3 regions of the Paenibacillus sp. FSL R5-0623 genome follow, and region 3 is predicted to be linked to each of the others. Evidence: riboswitches for the same ligand, from Rfam matches in the RefSeq annotation. Region 3 holds a riboswitch; each other region holds the start of a gene.
The links. Region 3 has a riboswitch for S-adenosylmethionine ahead of metA (homoserine O-succinyltransferase). Riboswitches for the same ligand answer to the same signal wherever they lie in the genome.

Region 1 (5,109 bases), 2.9 Mb from region 3:
CCTGGTCATCGTTGTTGCGGTTACCGCCATATCCTCCTTTACGATCCCTGTCTATAGTGCCGGCATCACACTGCGAATTCTGCGATTTGCTGCCATGTTTAGCGCAGCTGTACTCGGATTGTTTGGCGTGGTTATGTTCTTTCTCCTTATATGTACCCATCTGGCGAGACTCTCGAGCTTTGGCCTACCTTATGTTGCACCGGCCGTTCCTTATCACTTTGGGGAATGGAAGGATTTCTTTATCCGTGCTCCGCTAAATATGATGAGGAAGCGTCCCGAGATGTCTAATCCAATAGATAAAGACCGCAAAAAATAAATCAAGCAAATCACGAGGTATGAGGTGGGATGAAGTGAACGGTTCTGAAGGAAATATTAGCACAAGGCAGGCCGTCGTAGTTATTGTTAATTACATGCTTGGCGCGGGGATCCTGACCCTCCCCCGAACGACGAGTAAAGCTGTCGGAACACCGGATGTCTGGATCTCCATCATTTTGTCTGGACTGATTATCACGGGTGTCGGAATTATTCTGGTTACCCTGTGTCGCAGATTTCCGGAGAAAACAGTGTTCCAGTTCACCCGTGAGATTACGGGGAGCTGGATTGCTTACATATTGGGATTCGCCATGATTATTTACTTTATGGTGATTGCCGCATTCGAAATCAGGGTCATGGCTGAAGTGACAGGCATGTATTTGCTAGAGCGTACTCCGACATGGGCCATTGTGATGGTGTTTATGTGGATTGGCATATATTTGATCTCTGGTGGACTCGCCGTCATTGTGCGTGTATTTGAGATTATTTTGCCGATTACACTGATTATATTTGTGATTGAAATTTTGCTTAGTAATCAGTTATTTGAGATCGGCAATCTGAGACCCGTTCTCGGAGAGGGTATCATGCCAGTCCTCAAAGGTTTGAAACCTTCGCTGCTGGCTTACACGGGGTACGAAGTCATGTTTGTCATGACTGCATATATGAAAAACCCAAAAAAGAGCAATGTAGCCATGAGCTGGGGCATCATCATATCGACTATGATTTATCTGATTACTGTAGTGATGGTTGTAGGCAGTCTGTCACTCGACGGCATCAAAACACGTACTTGGCCCACGCTGGATCTCGTAAGAAGCTTTGAGATTCAAGGTTTAATCTTTGAGCGGTTCGAATCCTTGTTATTGGTCATCTGGATTATGCAGATCTTCTCGAGTTTCACGATCACACACTATTGTGCTTCGGTAGGTATTCGGGATTTGTTTCGTACAAAGAAAATCAAAGTCATTATGTACGCCCTTCTGCCAGTAATATATCTAACAGCATTGATGCCGAAAACCGTAGACGAAACCTTTGCACTGGGTGATATGTTGGGCAACTCATCCGTACTTTTGTTTGCCACTTTACCACTGTTGCTGCTGATAATAAGTCTGATTCGCAAAAAAGGAGGCAAACATGCATGATTCGTTTTTTTATGCGTTTACGTGTAGTTTATGCTCTGTCTGTCCTTCTGGTAATATCCGGATGCTGGAGCAGTAGGGAGATCGAGGAACTAAGTGTCTATGTTGGTCTCGGGATCGATATCGCGAAAGAAACAGAATTTGAGAAGGACATCGCTGCCCAGGGAGGAAAGTATCCAAAGAATAATTATATAACGGCTACCGTGCAGATTGCTCCTGGCACGGGCGGTTCGAACATTAAACAGAGCGGACAATCCGGTTCACCTGCTTCGGGAAAGACTTCCTACTCCAATGAACAGCTTACTGGAGATTCCTTGCTGCAAATCTTTCGTCAGTTCGCACTAAGGCGAGACCGTCCACTTATCGGACATCATCTAAAGGTCATCGTCGTCTCCAAGGATATTGCCAAAAAGTATGGTCTGGACCAGCTGCTGGATTTTGTACTTCGGGATAACGATATTCGTCCAAATTGTCTGGTGCTGATAAGTCACCATCGCGCCGTGGATGTCCTGACTTCGGATGATCCCTCTCGGATTCCAGCATTTTATCTAACAGGAATTACCGGTAATTCATACTTGTCCAACAAAATCCTGGACCCTGTTTTGCTCTCCAAATTAGATGCCCAAATGCAGTCTGGTTCCAGTTTCTTGCTCCAGAATGTACTGTACTCCAATGGAGAGGGCAAGTTCTCAGGTGGCAGCATATTCGATGGGAAAACAACTAAGTTTATTGGAGAACTAAGTCAAACGGATCTGGAAGGTTTATCGTGGCTCAGGCCTAAGGAAAAAGGAGGCGTCTTGAAGACTTACAACAAAGAGGGATTCACTGTTGTATATGAAATGAAAAAGAAGAAAACAAAAGTAATTCCCAAGGTTGTTGGCAATGATATTTCATTCCATGTAAAGACCGAATCCGAAGGCTGGTTAATGGAGGATTGGCATGCTCCGGAAAGAGAGGAAAAAGGGGCTTATCGCGGGGAACTGGAAAAAGAATTTGCTGAACTGGCGGAACAACAGATTCGTCAGGTGTTATACAAGCTGCAGCATACCTACAAAGTGGATGTTGCGGATTTTCGGGATAGCTTACGTATTAAAGAGCCCAAAACATGGAAGAAAGTCAAAGATGATTGGGATAACATTTTTAGTACCGTGCCAATTACGTACGATGTGAAGATTAGCATTACCAATCCGGGATCATCCACCGAATAGCGATGTGTTTCATTTATGATTTAAATGTTGACACATTCATGATAGATCGCTATATTAGTAAAAAATCATTTTCTTATCCAGAGAGGTGGAGGGACTGGCCCTTAGAAACCTCAGCAACAGATCTGAAGGATACTGTGCTAATTCCAGCGGGTGAAAGCCTGATAGATAGGAGCGTTTGTTTTTATTTGTCAGTAACGGCGCACTCTTTAGGCAGAGTGGGTCTTTTTTGTTTTTTCTGGATGAAGAAGTAGGGAGCAGCAGGTATGGAGAACAACAACGACAAAGGGCATTTTCAGCGGAAAATGCAGGCACGGCATGTGGTCATGCTCTCTCTTGGTGGAGTGATTGGAACAGGATTATTCCTAAGCTCGGGTTACACGATTCAGCAGGCTGGACCACTTGGGACCATTCTGTCTTATCTGATCGGAGCCATCGTTGTATATCTGGTGATGCTCTGTCTTGGTGAACTGTCTGTTCATATGCCAGAGACGGGAGCATTTCATAGTTATGCAGCCAAATATATCGGACCGGCAACAGGCTACACGGTGGCTTGGTTATACTGGTTAACCTGGACTGTTGCGCTTGGCTCCGAATTCACAGCCGCCGGATTGCTGATGCAGCGCTGGTTCCCATCGGTGAACGTATGGATATGGAGCGCGCTCTTTGCCCTGATGATCTTTCTGTTTAACGCTTTAACGGTGAAATTATTTGCGGAATCCGAGTTCTGGTTCTCATCTGTAAAAGTAGTGACTATCGTAATTTTCATTATTATCGGTGGCGCAGCCATGTTTGGGTTCATTCCGATGGCGGATGCTGAACCAGCGCCGTTTCTATCGAACATTACCGCATCCGGGTGGTTCCCTCATGGGGCTACAGCGATATTGATGACCATGCTTGCTGTAAACTTTGCCTTCTCAGGCACCGAATTAATCGGCATTGCTGCCGGTGAGACGGAGAACCCGGAAAAGACAATACCCAAAGCTATTCATACAACGCTGTGGCGTTTGGTTATTTTCTTCATCGGAACGATTATTATCTTGTCGGCCTTGCTGCCCATGTCGGATGCCAGTGTACTGGAAAGTCCGTTTGTAGCGGTAATGGAGCGGGTGGGTGTACCCTATGCAGCAGACATTATGAACTTTGTTATTCTGACGGCGATTCTCTCTGCTGCCAATTCAGGCCTGTATGCTTCTTCGCGGATGCTCTGGTCTCTGGCTGATAAAAAAACGATCTCCCCGTGGTTTGCCAAATTGACCAAACAGGGTGTGCCATTGAATGCACTTCTGATCAGTATGGTTGGTGGTGCGCTGGCTTTGCTGTCCAGTATCATTGCGCCAGGTACCGTGTATATTACACTGGTTTCCATTTCAGGTCTGGCTGTCGTTGCGGTATGGATGAGCATCAGCGCTTCCCAGTACATGTTCCGCAGACAGTATATCCGGGAAGGCCATGCGGTCAAAGATTTGGTCTACCGCACACCGCTGTACCCGGCTGTACCAATTATTTCATTTATATTATGTCTGGCTTCATGCATAGGTATTGCTTTTGACCCGACACAGCGAATTGCACTGTATTGTGGGCTTCCATTTATCGCAGTGTGTTACGCCGCTTATTATCTGACAGAACGTGTGAATAAGAAAAGAGGACAAGTACATGACGCTAGTACAACAGACTAACCCCATAGAACAGATCCTGCGTGAACATCCAGTCATGATTCTGGATGGAGCGTTGGCAACGGAACTCGAACAGCATGGATGTAATCTGGATGATCCGCTCTGGTCGGCTCGTGTGTTGCTCGAGAATCCGGATGTTATCGTTCAGGTCCATGCAGATTATTTTCGAGCAGGAGCCGACTGTGCGATTACATCCAGTTATCAGGCGACGGTGGATGGCTTCCGCAAGAGAGGGATTGGTGAACAGGCAGCACTGGAGCTGATCCGCAAGACGGTGGAATTGGCTGCTCAGGCGAGAGATGACGTATGGGCAGAAGTGCAGAGTAGTTTAATAGGGAGAGAAAGCTCAACAGGTCAGCTTGTAGAAGCTCCTTCGGTACGTGCCGAGACGGTGGAGAATGAGGAGCAAATAACAGATCGTACAGTAGATCACGAAGGAGATTGTACTCGTCCACGTCCAATTATTGCTGGGTCCGTTGGGCCGTACGGCGCCTATCTGGCGGATGGTTCAGAGTATGTAGGACATTACGGCGTGTCGGATGTGACGTTGGCTGCTTTCCATCGACCACGTATGGCAGCGTTGCTTGAATCAGGAGCAGATATTTTGGCTTTTGAGACGATTCCTTCCTTGCAGGAAGCACAGGTGCTGGTTGATGTACTGAAGGAGTTTCCTCATGCGTATGCCTGGTTATCTTTTTCTTTAAAAGACGGGACAAGCATCAGCGAGGGCACACCGCTTGAGGTATGTGCACAGAAGTTTGGCTCTGAGCCGCAGATTGC
Region 2 (5,109 bases), 3.3 Mb from region 3:
CGACATGTTCTATGTAAGAAACCTTTCTCTACATATCCTCAATGACCTGTGGGTCATTATTTCACCAGACGTTAACATTTTGTCACAAAGCGCGACGTCAATGAACATTTTATCCGGTATAATGAATTTAGTTGTGAAATAAGTGTCAAAGTACCGAAACAAGCGGAGAATATTCTTCGCCATCTTAAACCAACAGCGGGTGAGAAAAAATTGAAACACTTAACTTTGTTTAAATGGTTAACCGTATTAACCTGTCTTGTCATGTTTCTGGCCACTTTTGGTGGAGGCATTGTAACCAAAACGGAATCGGGCCTTGGCTGCGGAACGGAATGGCCTTTATGTAACGGAAAACTCGTTCCCGCACATACTGTGGCTTCACTCATTGAATATTCCCATCGCGCTGTGAGTGCACTGGCTGGACTGTTGTCCATTGCCTCGTTTGTGGCTTTTCTGCGATTCGGCAAGTCACGCCGTGACCTGCAATTGTTTTCTTTCTTAACTCTGGTATTTGTTATCGTCCAGGGAATCATGGGGGCTTTTGCCGTTGTCTTCTCCCAATCTTCAGCAGTCATGGCACTGCATTTCGGCTTTGCACTGATTGCTTTTGCCAGTTCCCTAATGATGGCGCTGGGCATAAGGCAGGAGGCCAAAGATGGTGGATTGGAGCGCCTGAATAAATACCCTCGGGTCACTAAAAAATTCAGGAATCTGGTCTGGTTCTCCACCATTTACACATATCTCGTGGTATACACGGGTGCATTTGTGAGCCACACGGATTCTGCCGGCGGATGTTCCGGATTTCCGCTCTGTAACGGGCAGATTATTCCTGAGCTTTCAGGTGGGGTAGCGGTTGCTTTTGCTCACCGTGCAGCAGCTGCGTCGCTCGTGATTGTTATCGCAATCCTGGGTCACTTCGCTTACCGTAATCATCCGGACAACAAGGAAATGCGTACTCTTGGTGTGGTATCCGTTGTTCTTATTCTGATGCAAGTAGTCATTGGTATTTTCATGATGGTGACAATGAACCGTCCTGAAGTATACATGTTCGTAGCTCTTGCTCATATGCTGGATATCGCCCTATTGTTCGGAGTCTTAACGTATATGAGTTTCCTGGTGTACAAGCTGCATCGCCCGGTTAATCGATTCTAAGACATAGCTCCATTCTTGTGGGCTAAACATGAAAGTTCACCATCCAGTGATGTACATCATTGGACAGGTGGACTTTGTTTGATGTCAGGGGGATCAGGGCAACCTATGGCAAGCAGCAATTACACGGAATGGATGATGTGTTACGTTTACGGTGATGAATTCTTGTTGATTTGGAAAAGAGGAGGTTAGATATGCTGCGAACGTTGTTGGGGGAAAAGCCACGTATAAACGAAGGTAAATTGAAGGCAGCGATGGACGCAATGGCGCATACGCTTGAGCTATTTCAGCGACAAATGCATGTGGACCATGATCCCACGCATGACTATCGGAAACTGTATGTGTGGACCCAGGGACTCATCTCCTCATTGGATGAACTGGAGCAAAGCTGTTTCGCTGCTGCACATTTTCGCAAAAAGGTCGTTGCAGGCTCAACAGACGATATGACCCCGGCAGAAAAAGCCGAGTATGCCCGGTATGTGTATTTCTACAAAGATGGCTTTATCCGCTGCTTTGCCATTCTGGATAAAGTGGGCACGGTATTAAATGAAATATTCCAGCTGAATACTTCCAATACCAAAGCGCATTTTTCTTATTTTACGGTGTTAAGGCAGTTCGATTATGCGAGGGAGCATCATGATCTTGCGTTGCAATTAATACAGATCAAGGACTCTTATCGTGAACCGATGAGCAAGCTGCGCAAACGACGTAATATGGAAATTCACTACATGAACTCTGAAATGCATGATGACCTGTGGCAGTTACATCAGACCCTGCAAGGTAAAGTGAAATTGGAGGATCTGAATCAGCATGTGCAGGAAATGCGTCAGGGCGTGGATATGGTCTGTGAAACGTTAACAGCCTCTTATAGTTATATCAACAAAATATGGAAAAGAAATAATTCCCTTTGACAAATCGGAATACTTGGAATATACTGAGTTTCAATTAGTATGTTACAGTGACAAAGATTGAACTGATATTTCAAAAGTTACGTTCACATTATAAAGCATAAACTACATGAACTTATAAAATCCTACAACAACATATTTCTTATCGAGAGCGGCGGAGGGACAGGCCCGATGAAGCCCGGCAACCGATTTGTAACGACATGATACATGTATCATTCGTTATAGATGTTAGGTGCTAATTCCTACAAAATGGTGCGAGACACGATTTTGGCAGATGAGAAGGTATATTCTTTCACGTAAAGAGCCCTCTTTGTATCTGCAAAGGGCTCTTTTTTTTGTACTTTAAGGGGAGTTTTCCTTTAGATCGGGTAAAGATACATGTAGGTGGTTGGAAAGGGGCAAGTGCGATTGATTGAATTAAAAGGTTTAACGAAAACGTACGGCAAAGGGGCAAAATCTACAACAGCGTTGTCCGAGCTGAATTTGAGCATCCAAAAGGGTGAAATCTACGGAGTGATTGGCCATTCCGGAGCGGGCAAAAGCACATTGATTCGCTGTATTAATTTGCTGGAACGGCCTACGGAGGGTGAAGTATGGGTTGACGGAATCAACCTGACTGAACTGAGCAAAACCGAATTGCAGCAACAGAGACGCAAAATCGGGATGATTTTTCAACACTTTAATCTGTTATCCTCGGCAACGGTATATGACAATGTAGCTTTTCCACTAAAGCTTGTGAATACACCCAAGGAAGCCATTGATCGCAAAGTGAAGGAAATGCTGGCACTGGTTGGTCTGGAGCACCATAGCAGCAAATATCCGGCTCAATTATCGGGTGGCCAGAAACAACGTGTAGGGATTGCGAGAGCACTTGCAAGTGATCCGAATGTACTTCTCTGTGATGAGGCTACTTCGGCACTTGATCCGCAGACGACAAATTCAATCCTGAAGTTATTACTCGACATTAATGAAAAGTATAACCTCACGATTGTACTGATTACACATGAGATGCATGTCATTCAGAACATCTGTGACAAGGTGGCTGTTATTCATCAAGGTGGCATTGTGGAACAGGGACCTGTAACAGAAGTGTTCCTGAAGCCGAAACATGCGATTACGCGGGACTTCATGATGCGTGACCATGAAGCTGGACTTGCTCTGGAAGAGACCGCTCTGGCGAATGCAGGCGTTGAATTGCAGGCAGGTGCTGCTTCCAAACTTGTGAAGATATCTTTTCTGGGTAACAAAACATATGAAGCGATTTTGTCCAGAACGGTACGTAAGACAGGCGTGGATTTTGCCATCCTGCAAGGAACAATCTCTACGATTAAACAGGTACCTTATGGACAGCTGACCGTTCGGTTCGAGGGTGATTCAAATGCGATTGATCGGACGATATCAGAACTAACCGCTGAGGGACTTGATGTGGAGGTGCTTCGTTAGATGGATTTTTCAACCGTTCGCTGGGAAGAGGTTGGTAAAGCTTCCATAGAGACACTGCAAATTTTGGGTGTATCAGGCTTGTTTACTGTTATCTTTGGTTTACCGCTCGGAGTACTGCTGTTCATGACAGCCCGATCTGCTTCGATCAAGTCACGGACGGTGTACATTATATTGTCCTTGATTGTGAATATTTTGCGCTCAGTCCCATTTATCATATTAATTGTTGCTCTTATTCCATTCACTCGTTCACTCGTCGGTACTGCTACAGGTGTGTTAGGGGTTATACCGCCATTAGTTATTTCAGCAGCTCCTTACTTTGCTCGATTGGTGGAGACGACGTTACGAGAAGTTGATCGGGGTGTCATTGAAGCGGCACAGTCGATGGGTGCATCGACCGGACAGATTGTAAGACGGGTATTACTGCCTGAAGCATTACCTGGTTTGGTTGCTGGGATTACCATTACCATTGTTACGCTTGTCTCTTACACAGCGATGGCGGGCATGGTTGGTGGTGGAGGACTGGGAACGCTGGCAATCAACTATGGGTATTATCGTTATCAAAATGAAATCATGATTATATCCGTAGTATCGATGATCATTCTTGTGCAAATTCTCCAGATGGCTGGAGATCGCTTGGTTACATTTTTCACCAGGAAATAACACATAGATAACATGATGGATATGCAATAATGCGGACGCCACATGACAAAAATGATTAGAGAAGGGGTTTTACACATGAAAAAATGGTCTTTTGCTTTACTTAGTCTTATGTTGATTGCGGTTCTCGCAGCTTGCGGAAACAACAAGGACTCGGATAGCGGCGCAGACAATTCAGCAGGTGCACCACGCACGGTTGAATTGAAAGTTGGAGCTTCACCCACACCACATGCAGAGATTCTGGAAAGCATCAAGCCTGAACTGGAAGCACAAGGTATTCGTTTGCAAGTCGTTACATTTAATGACTATGTTCAACCCAACCAGCAGCTTGCTGACAAAAAATTGGATGCAAACTTCTTCCAGCATCAGCCTTACCTGGATACAGAAAATAAAGAACGTGGATTCAACCTCGTTGCTGTAACACCTGTTCATGTTGAACCTTTTGGCGGCTACTCCAAGAAGATTAAGTCTTTGGATGAATTGGCAGACGGCGCAAAAGTAGCGATTCCGAATGACCCATCGAATGGTGGACGTGCCCTATTGTTGCTCGCGAAGGAAGGCATTATTACGCTGAAAGACAACACAAATATTGCATCTACGATTCAAGATATCACAGCCAATCCGAAGAACCTGGATATCATTGAGCTGGATGCAGCCATGATGCCTCGTCAATTGGATGAAGCGGATCTGGTATTCATCAACGCCAACTATGCACTCGAAGCGAACCTGAATCCGGCGAATGATGCTTTGCTGATCGAAGATCTGCAAGGTAACCCATATGCAAACATCCTCGTTTCCCGTGAGGATAACAAGGATGCAGATGCAATTCAAAAACTGGCTGCTGCTTTGCACTCCGAAGAAGTAAAAACATTCATCAAAGAACGTTATAAAGGTGCAGTTGAACCTGCAACTGAATAATTCACGATATGTATGATATGATGTGAAGCTATTAAGA
Region 3 (5,109 bases):
ACTGGTAGGAGTCACTTGGAGATAATACCGCTCCAATGGAATTATGCAGGAACGCCATCTCTGCAGATAACGCCTCACCCTTGGTTATAATTAGTCCCGCCAGCACATCATTGTGTCCGCCCAGATATTTGGTAGCACTATGAATGATGATATCGGCACCCAGTTCAATCGGACGTTGGAAAAATGGAGTCAACAACGTGTTGTCAACAATGGTCAACAGGTTGTAACTTTTCGCCCAGGAAGCAACGGCTTCCACATCGGTGATCATCATCAGTGGATTGGTTGGTGTCTCAATAAATACAGCTTTGGTATTCGGCTGACGAACCTTCTCCAGTGCTGCAAGGTCATTCGTGTCCACATAACTAGCAGTTACGCCGAAACGGGACAGAATACGTTCCAGCAGACGATAGGTTCCACCATACAGATCCAGCGATACAATCAGATGATCCCCTTGACCAAACATGGCAAAGATCGTTTGCAGCGCGGCCATTCCCGAGCTACAGGCAAACCCTGCATCACCGGACTCCAGCGCTGCGGCGGCTTCTTCCAATACTTTACGGGTTGGATTAGTCGTACGAATATAATCAAACCCCGTGCTTTGTCCAAGCTTCGGGTGGCGAAACGCAGTGGATTGATAGATCGGAAAGTTAATGGCGCCTGTTACCGGTTCATTGATGGACCCAATTTGTGCTAAGCGGCTTTCGATTTTCAACTTGTTGTTGTCTTCCATTGCTGCATCCTCCTGTAATCTCGATTAGATTTGCGGGCCAATATCGTAAGGTGTTTCTTGATACACATAGTAATTGAGCCAGTTAGAGAATAATAAGTTGGCATGAGCGCGCCAAGTAGCCGGTGGCACACGGGAAGGGTCGTCATTCGGATAATAATGCCTAGGCAATGCGATATCCAACCCTTTGGCTGCATCCCGGTCATACTCCCACTTTAATGAGAACGGGTCATACTCGGCATGTCCTGTGGCAAAAATCTGTTTGCCGTCTTTGGTAGCAACCAGGAAGATCCCCGCTTCCTCGGATTCAGCCAAAATCTCTAAATTCTCATTATTTTCAATATCTTCGCGTCTCACTTCCGTATGACGGGAATGTGGAACGTTGAATACTTCATCGAATCCACGCAACAATGGAACATGTGGTTTATTGATGGTATGTGGGAAAACGCCAAAACACTTTTCATCAAGTGCAACCTTGGGTACGTCAAAATGATGGTATAAACCTGCCTGGGATGCCCAGCATATGTGGAGGGTTGAAGTCACATTGGTTTTGGTCCATTCGAAGATCTCCTGGATTTCATTCCAATAGTTCACGTCTTCGAAATCCATCTGTTCCACCGGGGCACCCGTAATGATCATTCCATCGAAACGGCGGTGCTCAATCTCATCAAAGGTTTTATAGAACAGATCCAAATACTCCTGAGACGTATTCTTCGACGTATGGGATTTGGGATGTACGAGAACGACATCCACCTGAATAGGCGTGTTTCCCACCAGACGAAGCAATTGTGTTTCGGTCGTTTCCTTTGTGGGCATCAGGTTTAATATAGCGATACGGAGTGGACGAATATCCTGCTGATATGCAGAAGTTTCATCCATGACGAAGATATTCTCTCCTTCAAGTACTTCTTTTGCTGGCAGAGTATCGGGTATTTTGATTGGCATAATAATCTAACTCCTCCTTGTGCATAGATAGATGCAGCCACCCTGGCTTGATGTCTTCACATCAATACAGTTATAGACTGCCTTGAGCTTGTGAAAACATTGAATTGCTCTTTCATCCAACGTTACAAACAACCTCAAGTTCCTTAGCGAAAATCACTGCTGAGAAGTCGGGGCATATAACAAAGACCTTCCTCGGATTCGAGAAAGGTCATATGTAAAAAAGATATGCGCCTCTCTCATCTCTCAGTTACAACAGTGCCACTTGACACTTAGTCGCTGCAAGAATTAGCACCGTGCGGTATACCGCCGGTTGCCGGGTTTCATCGGGCCAGTCCCTCCACCTACTCTTGATAAGATTTCGCTGTATTAGATTGTAATTAAATATGGTTCACCGTCTACTTTATTACATTAATGCCCTCACGTCAAGATGCAGTTCGATGTCTGCTTCCCAGATCGGAACCGTTCATCATCCGTTGTCATACACTGCCTCAGGGCGCGAAATAGACACATTTTTGCGCTTGAAAGCACCTTGTACCAGCGGTATACTAAACAAGGTGTTATAAACCCTTATGTGAGAGGTGACATATTAAATGGATGGCGACCCGAGGCCTGACTGGCAGCCGAATTCCGACAAACTGCATAGAGAATTGACATCAGCATGCCGGCAGCGGGACGTGACTTCCGTTTGATTATATAGTGAACGCAGCCCTGATCTCCAGGCTCCGCTGCCGACCGGCTGATTTGTTCTTTTTGCGCCCATAATGATAATATCCGCCAAGTTGGCGGGTGCAGAAGGAGTAGATTAACGATGAAAATCCGGTTGGTAAACAACGGTGTATTTATTCCGGTGGACGACATTCAGCAGGCGCTGACTCCACCAGCGGAAGGATTTTACTGGATTGATGCAGACGTAGACGATTTGGCGGTACTTCAGCCGCTGTTCTTGATGCATGATCTGGCTGTGGAAGACTGTCTCAGTGACGAAGAACAACGTCCGAAGATTGAAATTTATGAGAACCATTATTTTATTGTGATTAATAGCATCCGTTTCGATGATGAAGAGATATTTCTACGTGCGGTCAACTTATTCCTCGGCAGACATTTCATTATTAGTGTTACCAAACAAAAGGTCAGCGAATTGCGCACACTGAAACCAATCCTGTGGGAACAGGAAATCAGTACACCGGATCGTCTGCTGTATTTGCTGGTTGACTTGATTGTTGATAATTATTTCACCGTAGGTGATCGAATTGAAGCACGGATCGAGAAGCTTGAGGAAGACATTCTGATGCACACCAAAAAGTCACATCTAAATGAGATTATCGGGCTGCGCAGTGAGATTCTGTGGCTGAAAAAAGTGCTTGGACCTCAGAAAGAGGTCATTAACACCCTGAACAAAAAAGATCTGCGTCTCATCGATGATCAACTGCAAAAGTATTTCAGTGACATCTATGAGAATGCTGTTAAAATATCTGAAACCTTTGAGACTTATCGCGACCTGATGGGCAACTTGCGAGAAGCCTACCAATCCAGTATTGCGAACCGGGCGAATGAGATCATGCGTGTATTTACCGCCATTACCACGGTCTTCATGCCGCTGACGGTCATTACGGGTATATACGGCATGAACTTTACGAATATGCCAGAGCTTAACTGGAAATACAGCTATTTTGTTGTGATTGGCCTGATGGTTACCCTGGGCCTGAGCATGTTCTTCATTTTCCGCAAGAAAGACTGGGTATGAACTCATATGAAATAACAAAGACGAAGCGCTCCTCCGGGAGAAACGCCTCGTCTTTTTTCATTTCTTTTTATTTCTGATCATTAACCAACATTCTTCTCTGTCTCTGCGTGCCGACGAAAGCGGATTCGAATCATACGCAGTCTTTCATAGACCTGCTCCAGACTTCCTCCATCGGGTTTCTCTCCTCCATACACCTTATGTAATACTGGCTTCAGGAACGTATCTCCCAGCTCCTCATACGCACTCCATACGGCCTCTTGTTCGTTCTCTGGCATCACTGCCAGCTCCACATCAAGAAGACAATCAATGTCATAACCTTCGAGATCTAGTGTCTCCAACAGCTCAATCAATTCGCGTCGGGATAATCCGGATCGATTAACAATCTCTTCTAACGTATATCCTTCCTTCATGCCTTCAAGCACCTGCTTGCGCGTGGTGAACTTATCCAGTTCTTGCTTGTACTTCTGCTCTCTCTGCTTGTATAACCAACTCTCATACTCTTCTTCCTTCAGCGCCGTATATACCCAGTCCAGCGGGAATGTCGTTGAACGCTCCAACCCGCTTGTAATCTCCATCCATTCCGTACCATACTCAGTTGCTTTGCTCTCTCCCACGCCCGGCAGTTGCATCAGTTCATCCAGCGATTGCGGAACGAAGGCACTGATCAAACGCAGCAGACGATTCGTTGCAACAAAATACGGTGCCTTCCGGTCAGACACAGCTCTCTTCCTGCGCCATGTGCACAGATCCGTATATAATTGCTCATTGCCATATAACTCACTATAACAATGGAGGCGCTGTCCACCATAACTGCGTGATTTCAGATCATCATTCTCATGAAATAACCCCTGCAACTGCGGTCGGTACCCCTCACTCATCTGTATCGCAAGCTGAAGACGGTAAATATGAAGCAGCTCCTCCCAAGAAGTCCCTTCATACCAGATGCTGTCCTCACGCTCTCCTTCCTCGTAGCGGCTCCATCCCAGCTGCCAACTATCTTCCTCCTCCCCAATCCATAGCTGTGCATACTCTGCATTCTGATCTGACATTTTAGACAATCTGTTCATGAAAATGACTTCCATTTTCTGTTCCCTCCCTTTAACATTTCAGCCTATACGGGTTAGTTACGCTACCTACAGGCAGCACAAAAAAAACACCCCTCCTGCAAAATCCATGCAAGAGAGGTGCTTCCTCATTAACCGTACTATGCTGTTGCCCATATCATACCACAATGGTAAAATTCGTCAATCCCTTAATAACCTATTTATTCAATGCCAACTTGGCAAGCGCCAGCGAACCACACAGACCCGCATTGTCTCCAAGTCCTGGTGACACAACATACTGGTCAATGTCGGATTGAAGCGCCGGATGCTGAACGTATCCTGCCAGCAACTCCTGCAGTTTGCTACGCACCATCGGGAACAGGTGCTCCTGCTTCATTACTCCGCCACCCATGACGATTTTCTGCGGAGAGAGAATCAGAACATAATTCATCAGTGCATGCGCCAGATAATGCGCTTCGATCTCCCAAGCTTTATGATCTGCAGGCAGTTCATAAGCCGGTTGCTCCCAACGTTTGTTAATGGCTGGTCCTGCTGCAAGACCTTCGAGGCAGTCACCATGATACGGACAGAAACCTTCGTATGTATCCTCCGGATGTCTGCGTACAATGATATGTCCCATCTCAGGATGT

Region 1: linked by a shared signal. The riboswitch ahead of mmuP (S-methylmethionine permease) and the one ahead of metA (homoserine O-succinyltransferase) in region 3 are both predicted to bind S-adenosylmethionine.
Region 2: linked by a shared signal. The riboswitch ahead of MKY92_RS24605 (methionine ABC transporter ATP-binding protein) and the one ahead of metA (homoserine O-succinyltransferase) in region 3 are both predicted to bind S-adenosylmethionine.

The regions. Positions count from the first base shown of each region.
Region 1 covers NZ_CP150233.1:6,031,984-6,037,092, reverse strand. The annotation lists gene MKY92_RS26540 (spore germination protein) at 1-316, shown strand, start outside; gene MKY92_RS26535 (GerAB/ArcD/ProY family transporter) at 351-1,451, shown strand; gene MKY92_RS26530 (Ger(x)C family spore germination protein) at 1,448-2,656, shown strand; SAM riboswitch class I at 2,727-2,828, shown strand; gene mmuP (S-methylmethionine permease) at 2,920-4,332, shown strand; gene mmuM (homocysteine S-methyltransferase) at 4,310-5,109, shown strand, end outside.
Region 2 covers NZ_CP150233.1:5,590,163-5,595,271, reverse strand. The annotation lists gene MKY92_RS24615 (heme A synthase) at 226-1,149, shown strand; gene MKY92_RS24610 (Cthe_2314 family HEPN domain-containing protein) at 1,341-2,057, shown strand; SAM riboswitch class I at 2,194-2,335, shown strand; gene MKY92_RS24605 (methionine ABC transporter ATP-binding protein) at 2,463-3,497, shown strand; gene MKY92_RS24600 (methionine ABC transporter permease) at 3,498-4,157, shown strand; gene MKY92_RS24595 (MetQ/NlpA family ABC transporter substrate-binding protein) at 4,233-5,072, shown strand.
Region 3 covers NZ_CP150233.1:1,915,638-1,920,746, reverse strand. The annotation lists gene MKY92_RS08910 (PLP-dependent transferase) at 1-730, opposite strand, end outside; gene metA (homoserine O-succinyltransferase) at 755-1,672, opposite strand; SAM riboswitch class I at 1,906-2,029, opposite strand; gene corA (magnesium/cobalt transporter CorA) at 2,481-3,416, shown strand; gene MKY92_RS08895 (HRDC domain-containing protein) at 3,497-4,498, opposite strand; gene MKY92_RS08890 (ROK family protein) at 4,677-5,109, opposite strand, start outside.